Regions from separate parts of the Exiguobacterium sp. s91 genome, predicted to be linked through region 1. Evidence: a T-box and tRNA genes for the amino acid it is inferred to sense, from the RefSeq annotation. Region 1 holds a T-box; the other regions hold tRNA genes.
The links. The T-box of region 1 lies ahead of KNQ06_RS03290 (valine--tRNA ligase). A T-box ahead of a tRNA ligase gene usually reads a tRNA of that ligase, here a tRNA-Val.
Positions count from the first base shown of each region.

Region 2: it encodes a tRNA-Val, which carries the amino acid that the T-box ahead of KNQ06_RS03290 (valine--tRNA ligase) is inferred to sense. The anticodon was not compared.
Region 3: it encodes a tRNA-Val, which carries the amino acid that the T-box ahead of KNQ06_RS03290 (valine--tRNA ligase) is inferred to sense. The anticodon was not compared.

Region 1 covers NZ_JACSMZ010000001.1:667,011-670,294, forward strand. Annotated here, with positions in the region: gene hemL (glutamate-1-semialdehyde 2,1-aminomutase) at 1-1,008, shown strand, start outside; T-box leader at 1,063-1,292, shown strand; gene KNQ06_RS03290 (valine--tRNA ligase) at 1,343-3,284, shown strand, end outside.
Region 2 covers NZ_JACSMZ010000004.1:147,727-151,010, reverse strand. Annotated here, with positions in the region: gene KNQ06_RS15245 (polysaccharide deacetylase family protein) at 1-74, opposite strand, end outside; gene yhfH (protein YhfH) at 486-632, opposite strand; gene KNQ06_RS15235 (nitroreductase family protein) at 818-1,444, shown strand; tRNA gene KNQ06_RS15230 (tRNA-Val) at 1,585-1,657, shown strand; gene KNQ06_RS15225 (YdhK family protein) at 1,704-2,255, opposite strand; gene KNQ06_RS15220 (HAMP domain-containing sensor histidine kinase) at 2,403-3,284, shown strand, end outside.
Region 3 covers NZ_JACSMZ010000004.1:137,116-140,399, forward strand. Annotated here, with positions in the region: gene KNQ06_RS15170 (metallophosphoesterase family protein) at 1-274, opposite strand, end outside; gene KNQ06_RS15175 (PTS sugar transporter subunit IIC) at 635-1,657, shown strand; tRNA gene KNQ06_RS15180 (tRNA-Val) at 1,755-1,827, opposite strand; gene KNQ06_RS15185 (efflux RND transporter permease subunit) at 2,013-3,284, shown strand, end outside.

The DNA.
Region 1 (3,284 bases):
GCGGAAGTCGTCATCAGCCGTGTTCCATCGGTCGAAGTCGTCCGGATGGTCAACTCAGGGACAGAAGCGACGATGGCTGCCCTTCGTCTCGCACGCGGCTATACAGGTCGGACGAAAATCCTCAAATTCGAAGGCTGTTACCATGGTCACGGCGACTCGCTCTTGATCAAAGCAGGGTCAGGTGTCGCGACACTCGGACTACCGGATTCACCAGGCGTTCCGGCGCAAATCGCGAGCATGACGCTGACGGTTCCATACAACGATTTGGACGCTGTCCGGATCGCGTTCGAAAAACACGGCGACGATATCGCTGGTGTCATCGTCGAACCGGCTGCTGGGAACATGGGCTTCGTGCCACCAGAACCAGGCTTCCTCGAAGGCTTACGGGAGATCACATCGGAAAACGGCGCTTTATTGATCTTTGACGAAGTCATGACCGGTTTCCGTGTCGGATTCCACTGTGCGCAAGGACATTTCGGTGTCACACCGGACATCACATGTCTCGGTAAAGTCATCGGCGGCGGCATGCCAGTCGGGGCTTACGGCGGACGTCGTGACATTATGGAACAGATCGCACCACAAGGTCCAATCTATCAAGCGGGTACATTATCCGGGAACCCACTCGCGATGGCAGCGGGTCTAGCGACATTGACACAATTGAAACCAGAACACTATGCAGAGTTCGACCGGAAAGCGAGCCGTTTGTCAGAAGGCTACCTGAATGCTGCGGCGAAATATAACATTCCGCTGACGACGAACCGCGCAGGCGCGATGTTTGGTGTCTTCTTTACGAATGAACGTGTCACGAACTTCGAAAAAGCGAAAACATCGAACCTTGAGATGTTCCGTTCGTATTATCAAAAGATGGCGGCGCGTGGTGTCTTCTTACCACCGTCACAATTCGAAGGTCTCTTCCTGTCGATCGCCCATACGGACGAAGACATCGAACGGACGATCGAAGCCGTCGAATTGACGTTCCAAGAACTCCAAGTTGAATTTGGTCGTTAAGCAGTTCTTGACGATTACTTGAACTCTCGGCTAAAATGAGTAAAGAAGAAAATGGCAACAGCGATGACGGGAAGAGTAGTCCTGTATTCGTACCGGTGTAGAGAACACATCCTTGGCTGAAAGATGTGACGGGCGAACAGGAGGAAGGTCACCCCACGAGCTGGTATCGTGAGTCTTACGAGCGATATCCGTCCTCCACACGTTACGTGGCTCGAGGGCATCCAATTTTGGATGAACTAAGGTGGTACCGCGGAAAAAAGCAACGGCTTTCTTTCGTCCTTAGCATAGGACGAGAGAAGCCGTTTTTATTATGGACAAAAAGGGAGCGATCAGGATGCAGGAATTATCAATGCCAACGAAGTATGATCCGCAGGCAACGGAAGAAAAATGGTACGACTTTTGGGTGAAAGGTGACTATTTCAAAGCCGATCAGGATCCAGAAAAAGAGCCGTACACGATCGTCATTCCACCACCGAACGTCACAGGTAAATTGCACCTTGGTCACGCGTGGGACACGACGTTACAAGACATGCTGACACGGATGAAGCGGATGCAAGGGTTTGACGTCCTTTATCTACCAGGAATGGACCATGCCGGTATCGCGACGCAAGCAAAAGTCGAACAAAAACTGCGGGCAGAAGGACAATCACGTCTTGAAATGGGTCGTGAGAAATTCCTTGAGCAATCATGGGCATGGAAAGAAGAGTACGCGTCAACGATCCGTGCACAATGGGCAAAACTTGGTCTTGGACTCGATTATTCGCGTGAACGCTTCACGCTCGACGAAGGATTGTCGGAAGCGGTTCAAGAAGTCTTCGTGAAACTTTACGAAAAAGGCTTGATCTACCGCGGCGAATACATCGTTAACTGGGACCCAGCGACGAAAACAGCGATCTCGGATATCGAAGTCATCTACAAGGATATCGAAGGTGCGTTCTATCACTTCAGCTATCCACTAACGGACGGTTCAGGTCACGTTGAACTAGCGACGACACGTCCTGAGACGATGCTCGGTGATACAGCGATCGCCGTGAACCCGAAGGATGAGCGTTATGCTCACCTCGTCGGAAAAACGATCACGTTACCAATCGTTGGTCGCGAGATTCCGATTGTTGCCGATGACTATGTCGACATGGAGTTCGGTACAGGTGTCGTTAAGATCACACCAGCACACGACCCGAACGACTTCGAAGTCGGTAACCGTCACGAGTTACCACGTGTCCTCGTCATGAATGAAGATGGAACGATGAACGAGAACGCAGGGAAATACGAAGGCATGGATCGTTTCGAATGCCGAAAACAAATCGTTGAAGATTTAAAAGCAGAAGGTGTTCTAATCAAAATCGAACCACACTTGCACTCTGTCGGTCACTCGGAGCGTTCAGACGCGATCGTTGAGCCGTATCTCTCACTCCAATGGTTCGTTAAAATGGAGCCACTCGCGCAAAAAGCACTTGAGGAGCAACAAGGGCCAGACAAGGTTAACTTCGTTCCACAACGCTTTGAAAACACGTACGTACGCTGGATGGAAAATATCCGTGACTGGTGTGTCAGCCGTCAACTCTGGTGGGGACACCGGATTCCGGCTTGGTACCATAAAGAAACAGGCGAAGTCTACGTTGGCAAGGAAGCACCAGCCGATATCGAGAACTGGGAGCAAGACAACGATGTCCTCGATACATGGTTCTCTTCAGCGCTTTGGCCGTTCTCGACGATGGGGTGGCCGAATACGGACGCAGCCGATTATCAAAAATACTTCCCGACATCGACACTCGTTACGGGTTATGACATCATCGCTTTCTGGGTATCACGGATGATCTTCCAATCGTACGAATTCACAGGACAACGTCCATTCCAAGACGTCTTGATCCACGGATTGATTCGTGATTCGGAAGGACGCAAGATGTCGAAATCCCTCAGGAACGGAATCGACCCGATGGATGTCATTGAGAAGTACGGTGCCGATTCACTCCGTTGGTTCTTAACGACAGGATCAACGCCAGGGAACGACCTCCGCTTCTACTGGGAAAAAATCGAAGCAACATGGAACTTCTCGAACAAACTGTGGAACGCAAGCCGTTTTGCCTTGATGAACATGGATGGTCTAACGTTTGATCAGATCGATTTGACAGGCGAGAAGTCACTCGCAGATAAATGGATTCTGACACGCTTACAGACGACGATCGACGATGTGACGCGTCTGTCGGACAAATATGAGTTTGGTGAAGCGGGACGTATTCTCTATCACTTCATCTGGGAAGACTTCTGTAACTGGT
Region 2 (3,284 bases), on a different contig from region 1:
GGTGTTAATGCGGATGGACCATCCTCGAATGTTAAATAAGCGACTTTTTTCGTCACACCATTCCATTTTTCCACGCGTGCTTTTTCCATATTGACGACAGGTACTTCAGTAATGGATTTACCTGTCGTAATGGATTGCTGTTCAGGAGTAAAAACGTATCGATAAGCGACATATCCCCCAACTCCGAGAAAAACAAGTGTGAGAAGTAAGAAAAATCGAGGGAAAAACTTTCTTTTTTTTGTACGCGGTCGTGGACCGAGTTCGCTAGCGTGGCTTGAGGTAAATGGATCCATCGTTGTCTGTCGCTCCTTTTGTCAAAAAATATCATATACAGATAATGTAACATTCTGACTGTTTCTTTTGTAACAAACAGATGACAAAAAGATGACGGAAAATCGATTTTTCTAAAAAATATCGATTTATTTAGAAAGAGTTTAAAAGAAATAAAAAAACAACCACTAAGTAAGTGATTGTTTCATGTGTTATTAGTGTTCTGTTACAGCACACTCATCGCATTCCGTTTGATAGGATTCACATTGTTCATCCATCTCTTTTCCGCAATGGGCACACGTCTTGACGGGAAGCTCACGATAGAATGCAGCAGATGCTTCTTGGTAAAGGGGTTGTTCCATGTGTTTTTCCTCCTTCAAAGTAAACGCAATGATCTTTTTTCTTGATTTTATTGTATTAGTACAGAAATCGAATGTCAACTATTGTTTTATAACAGTTAATTCATTTGAAGTACTGATAGAGGACAATGAAAAAGAGACATGCTACGATATCTAAGTAATCTGATAATGATAAGGGGGATTTACACATGACACAGGCAACACTTGATACAATGCGTGTCTTAACAGAAAGACGTTCCGTTCGTCATTACGACGAAACGTTCAAGCTTTCAAAACAGGAAGTAGAAGAACTATTAGAATGGACGACAGCCGCGCCGAGTGCTTGGAATTTGCAACACTGGCATTTCACGGTCTTTCATTCGGAAGAAGTGAAGCAGCAGCTTGCACCGATCGCATACAATCAGCCGGCTATCACTTCGGCTTCAGCAGTCATTGCGATCTTAGGTGATGTTCAAGCTAATCGAAACTACAATCCGGTGTACGGGCCAGCAGTGGAAGCAGGTGGCATGACAGAGGATCTGTTTGATTCGATCAAGGCACAGGTAGAAGGCGCTTATCAAAGTGAGGCGTATGGACGCGACGCGGCTATGTCGAATGCGAGCCTTGCTGCGATGCAATTGATGCTTGCGGCAGAAGCGCGTGGATTATCAACACTCGCAATGGGTGGATTTGATCATCAACGTTTTGCGGAAACGTTCATCACCGAGTCACGGTATGTACCGGTCATGCTAATTGCTGTCGGAAAAGCGGTTGAAGATGCGAAAAAACGTCCGGCACTACGTTTACCGATTGATCGAGTATCAACCTTCCTGTAAGTCATTCAAAATGGGGGAAGCGGGGTTGATTCCCCCATTTTAAATTTTTTTATTTTTTTTTCGGAAAAAGACTTGTCAGCCTTTTAGTTTCTTGATATATTAATACATGTCCTAGCAAGTACATAACGTACTGCAAACATGATTCTGTAGCTCAGCTGGGAGAGCGCTACCTTGACAGGGTAGAGGTCGCTGGTTCGAGCCCAGTCAGAATCATACCGAAAGCCCGCTTTTCCTTTATAGGAAAAGCGGGCTTTTTTTATTATTTCTTTATCTCATCCTCTGTGACCCATTTATGGTTTTTCACCATCTCTCCACCGTCCGTCGGTTCATAGTTCACCATGTAGACCGTCGTTTCCTTTACTTCATCAATCGTCGCTTTTGCTCCATCCATACCTTTCATATGATCCGCTTTGACAGTCGTTTCATCACCAACTTGCAGTGGTTTAGTTGGAACGGGATCGAGTTCTTCCTGAATGACCCATTTATGATTTTTCACCATCTTTCCACCAGTAGTCGGTTTGTAACTGATCGCATAGACGACGGTATCGTAAGCTCCCGCAATCGTTGCTTTAGCTCCGTCCATACCGTCCATATGATCCGTCGTCAACGTGACGTTGCTTCCTTTCGGATAAGTCGGATCACTGGCTTCCTTTAAACCGGATGGTAGCTTTCCGTCGCTCGAATGCATCATATCTCCATGAGACATATCGTGTGAGTCACTATTACTTCCATCGTTATTGGCGGATCCACATGCACCGAGCCAAAGCGTAGAACTAAGAGCAAGTGCGGTTAATGTCAATGATTTTTTCATATAAAACCCTCCTGAAGTCACTAGTCTTCTTTACTATACCCAGCGTATATGCAAATCGTGTGCAGATGAGGTGACAGTTTCGTTTGCCTGCGTCGATCGCGTTTTTTTTAGCTATACTAAAAGTGGAGAGAAAAAGGAGGAATCGTCATGCGTCGTATTTCATACTCAGTCGGAGGAATCGTGCTTGCGGCATTTTTAATTTGTGGCAGTGTGTTGTTTGGGACATTGTATTATCAGTTGTCTCAAACACGAACGCAGGAAGTAGTAGACGGTTTACTGAACCGAGGAAATACACACCGTGATGTCCTTGTCGATTCCTATGACCAAACGACGATGCGCCATGTCAGCATGATGGAAGCAGATTCATCGTTTACTGTGGTGATCACTGATGCAGATGGAAAACAACTCGAAGCGTCACGACCTTTGTCGAATGAGATGAAGAGCATGTTAGAGCATACGGATTTTGATTACCGTCAACAAGGAAAAATCGTGACGATGCGTGACTTTTTAATGACGGACAGTCCCATCAACATTGACGGGGAACATCGTGGTCATGTCTTCATGTTCGCTTCTAAAGCAATCGTAGATCACGTACTTGATCCGTTGAAACAGCAGTTTCTCCAAGTGGGTCTGCTAGCGCTTTTATTAGCAGGTGCGGCAAGCATTTGGACGACCCGACTCATTTCTCGTCCGTTGATTCAGATGGAAAAAGCGACAGCGCGTCTATTGGATGGGGAAGGTGGAGAGTTGCCGATTGATCGAAAAGATGAACTGGGACAATTGGCGCGTTCGATTCAGCAATTAAAACAAGATCTCGATTTTTTGAATCGGGAACGATCCGAATTTTTAGCAACCGTATCTCATGAACTACGAACACCATTGACATATATAAAGGGATACGCGGATATTCTCGAACGCCAAACGTTGACGCCGGATGAACAACAACGCTACATTACGATCATTCGAGAAGAAAGTCAGCAAATGAATGAATGGATTGAGCAATTGTTTTGGCTAGCACGAATTGACGCC
Region 3 (3,284 bases), on a different contig from region 1:
TCCATTGATGGTGCTCTTTCGCATGGCGGTAACTATCGGGATATGTCTCCCCATGGATTAAAGCAAGGACACATTCATCATGATTCCCAGAAATCGTTTGAATATCAGGTCGTTGCTTCAATAGATCAATGACTTCATTATGCTCTGGTCCAATGCCGACAAGATCACCGAGACAATAGACGGCATCGATATCTGATTGTTGATCAAGATAGGACAATACCGCACGTAATGCTGATGCATTGCCATGAATATCTGTAAAAAGCATCACTTTCATGTAAACGCCTCCATTGTTGGTACATTAGGATTTCCCGATGATACCGTGAATTCCTGTCAGATTTCAGGAAAAAATAAATTGTCAGAAAATATTGATTATTAATCAAGAGCGTGTTAGGCTTAGAAAAATTCACAGAGAGGGGCACGATCGAATGATTCCGACGCAACAGCCATTTAACCAAGCCGGCCGACTGATTATTCTATGCATGAGGGACTGAAAACTTTTCCGATGATGAAACGGAAATGATTTTTGGGCCCTTCTTTCGATGCATCGAATGAGGCGCCCGCACAGAATGAGTGGCGCCTATCCCAAAAACGGATAGGCTTTTTTCATGGCAAAAAATAGAGATAGATAGAGAGGATGACAACGTTGAAAGAATATGCGATGGATCGAATGGTAAAAGTATCAGCTGGAATGGCAAATGCCGTTCTTGTAACACTCGGTGTCGGACTCCTGATTGAGACGCTCGGAAATCTTCTACATATCCAAATGCTACTGACGATTGGTGGTGTCGCAAAAGTACTACTCGCCCCTGCGCTTGGTGCCGGTATTGCCTTTCAGCTCGGAGGAAACACACTTGTCCTGTTCAGCGCGATGATCGCAGCGACGATTGGTGGTGCCGCTCTTCAATCGACTGCTTCTGGACTCGTTCTTGTACCCGGTCAGCCAATCAGTGCGTTACTCGCAGCTGCTGTCGCTGTATACGTCGGAAAACGCATGACTGGAAAAACGAAATTTGACATGATGGTGATCCCGATGAGTGCTGTCCTTGCTGGTGGCGTGACTGGAATCGGTGCTGCTGCCGTCACGACACCACTCCTTACAAAATTCAGTGCCATGATCACGGCTTCAGTCGAGTCTTCTCCTATTGCTACATCTCTTGTCATTGCACTCATCTTTAGTGTCTTATTGATGTCTCCTGCTTCGTCCGCTGCACTCGCTATCGCTTTGCAACTTGATCCTGTAGCAAGTGCCGCTGCACTGATTGGCTGTTCCGCTCAATTCGTCGGCTTTACGTTGATGGCATACCGTCAGACGGATCCAGGTGGTTTGATTGCTTCATTCTTTGTAACACCTAAAGTACAATTCCCGAATATCGTTAAAAATCCACGTCTTGTCGTTGCACCGTTTCTCGCAGCGATGATTTCAGCTCCTGTCGCGACGCTTCTACTCTCTTTGAAAGTACCGTACGAACTCGCAGGACTTGGATTAAATTCGATGATTGCCCCACTCAATATCTTCGTCAACCAAGGTCCTCAGGCGTTCCTCGTTTTCTTCTTGACTGGTGTCGTTCTACCTGGTGTCTTGACGCTCGTCTTCTATCGATTGACGACTGTCGCAGGGTGGACGAAGCGTGGCGATCTTCATCTCGAAATTCAATAAAACAATTTACCTCCCTTCCAACTATTCCTGATTGATTTCGGGAATAGTTTTTTTAACGCAAAAAAAATCGCCCCTTCGAAAAGGAACGATTTCGGTATGATTCTGACTGGGCTCGAACCAGCGACCTCTACCCTGTCAAGGTAGCGCTCTCCCAGCTGAGCTACAGAATCATGCTGTGTTGTTACTGGGTATGTTTTTATTATAGCAGCATATCGAAAAGTGTAAAGCCTTTTTCATAAAAAAATTATCTTTTTTCAAAAAGATCTTTTTAAATAAAAACAGTTTTAAAGTTGCGGGTTCTATGAGTGTCCTCTACTATGTAAATAAGCACATATAAAAAGAAAGGAGCGTTCATATGAACTTTTTAACCCGATTTAGTTTGAAGAACTCGGTTGCTGTCTTCATCATTGCAATCCTATTGATTTTAGGAGGCGTGTATTCCTTCTCACAATTAAAAGTCGACCAGTTCCCGGAAATCGAGTTTCCTCAGATTTCAATCGAAGCGGTTTACCCTGGTGCATCACCTGACGATGTCGATAAACAAGTCGTCTCAAAGCTTGAAACTTCTCTAAAAGGAATTGAAGGGGCTACCAAGCTAACAAGTTCTTCTTATGAAAGTATCGGTATCTTAAACATCGAATTCCCGTTCGATACTGATATGGATAAGGTCGAACAACAAATCGATGCTGCCATCCAAGATGCGAATCTACCGGAGGAAGCAACGACGAAATTGAATCGTTTGTCATTTGGTTCATTCCCGATCTATAACATCTCTTTCTTTAGCAAGGATGGTAAAGACATCGAAAAAATCCTAAAGGAAGATATCGAACCTGAACTTAATAAGATTCCAGGAATCAACAGCGTTTCGGTTGGTGGCTATAAGGATGATCTCGTTCAAATCACCGTCGATAAGGAGAAAGCGACGGAAGCGGGTCTCTCGCTCTCGAGCATCAAGGAACAAATCAATGGAAAGTATGTCTCGTTCCCATCTGGTCAGCTATCAGAAAACGATTCGAAAATTCCGATTCGCGTTGAGGAAAAACTAGAAAATCTAGATAAACTCAAAAATCTACAATTGACACCTGCTGCAGGTGCGACTAGTTCATCAAGTAACGGTCAAACAGGTGGTTCATCTGCTGGCGGTCCACCACAAGGTGCAACGCAAGGTCCACCAAGTACAACAGGTGGAGCAACTGCAGATCAGGCGTCTGAACCTGCAGAACCGATTCGCCTAGAGGATATCGCAAAAATCGAAGCCGTCTCACAACAAAGTGAAAAAACGCGTTACGATTTAAAAGATTCCTTATCGATGGCAATCACGAAAAAACAAGATGCCAATACAGTCGAAATCGCAGATGAAGTCACGAAGATTCTCAATAAATATGACGACCAAGTCGACTATACGATTGGGATTGATTCAGCGAAGGATATCGAGGAGTCCGTTGCGACACTCGTCAAAGAAGGATTACTTGGTGCCCTCTTCGCATCACTCGCTGTTCTGTTATTCTTGCGGAATATCCGCGCGACGATCATCGCCATCGTCTCGATTCCATTATCATTACTCATCGCCGCTATCTTCTTGAACTGGCAAGATATCTCCCTGAACATCATGACACTTGGTGGGATG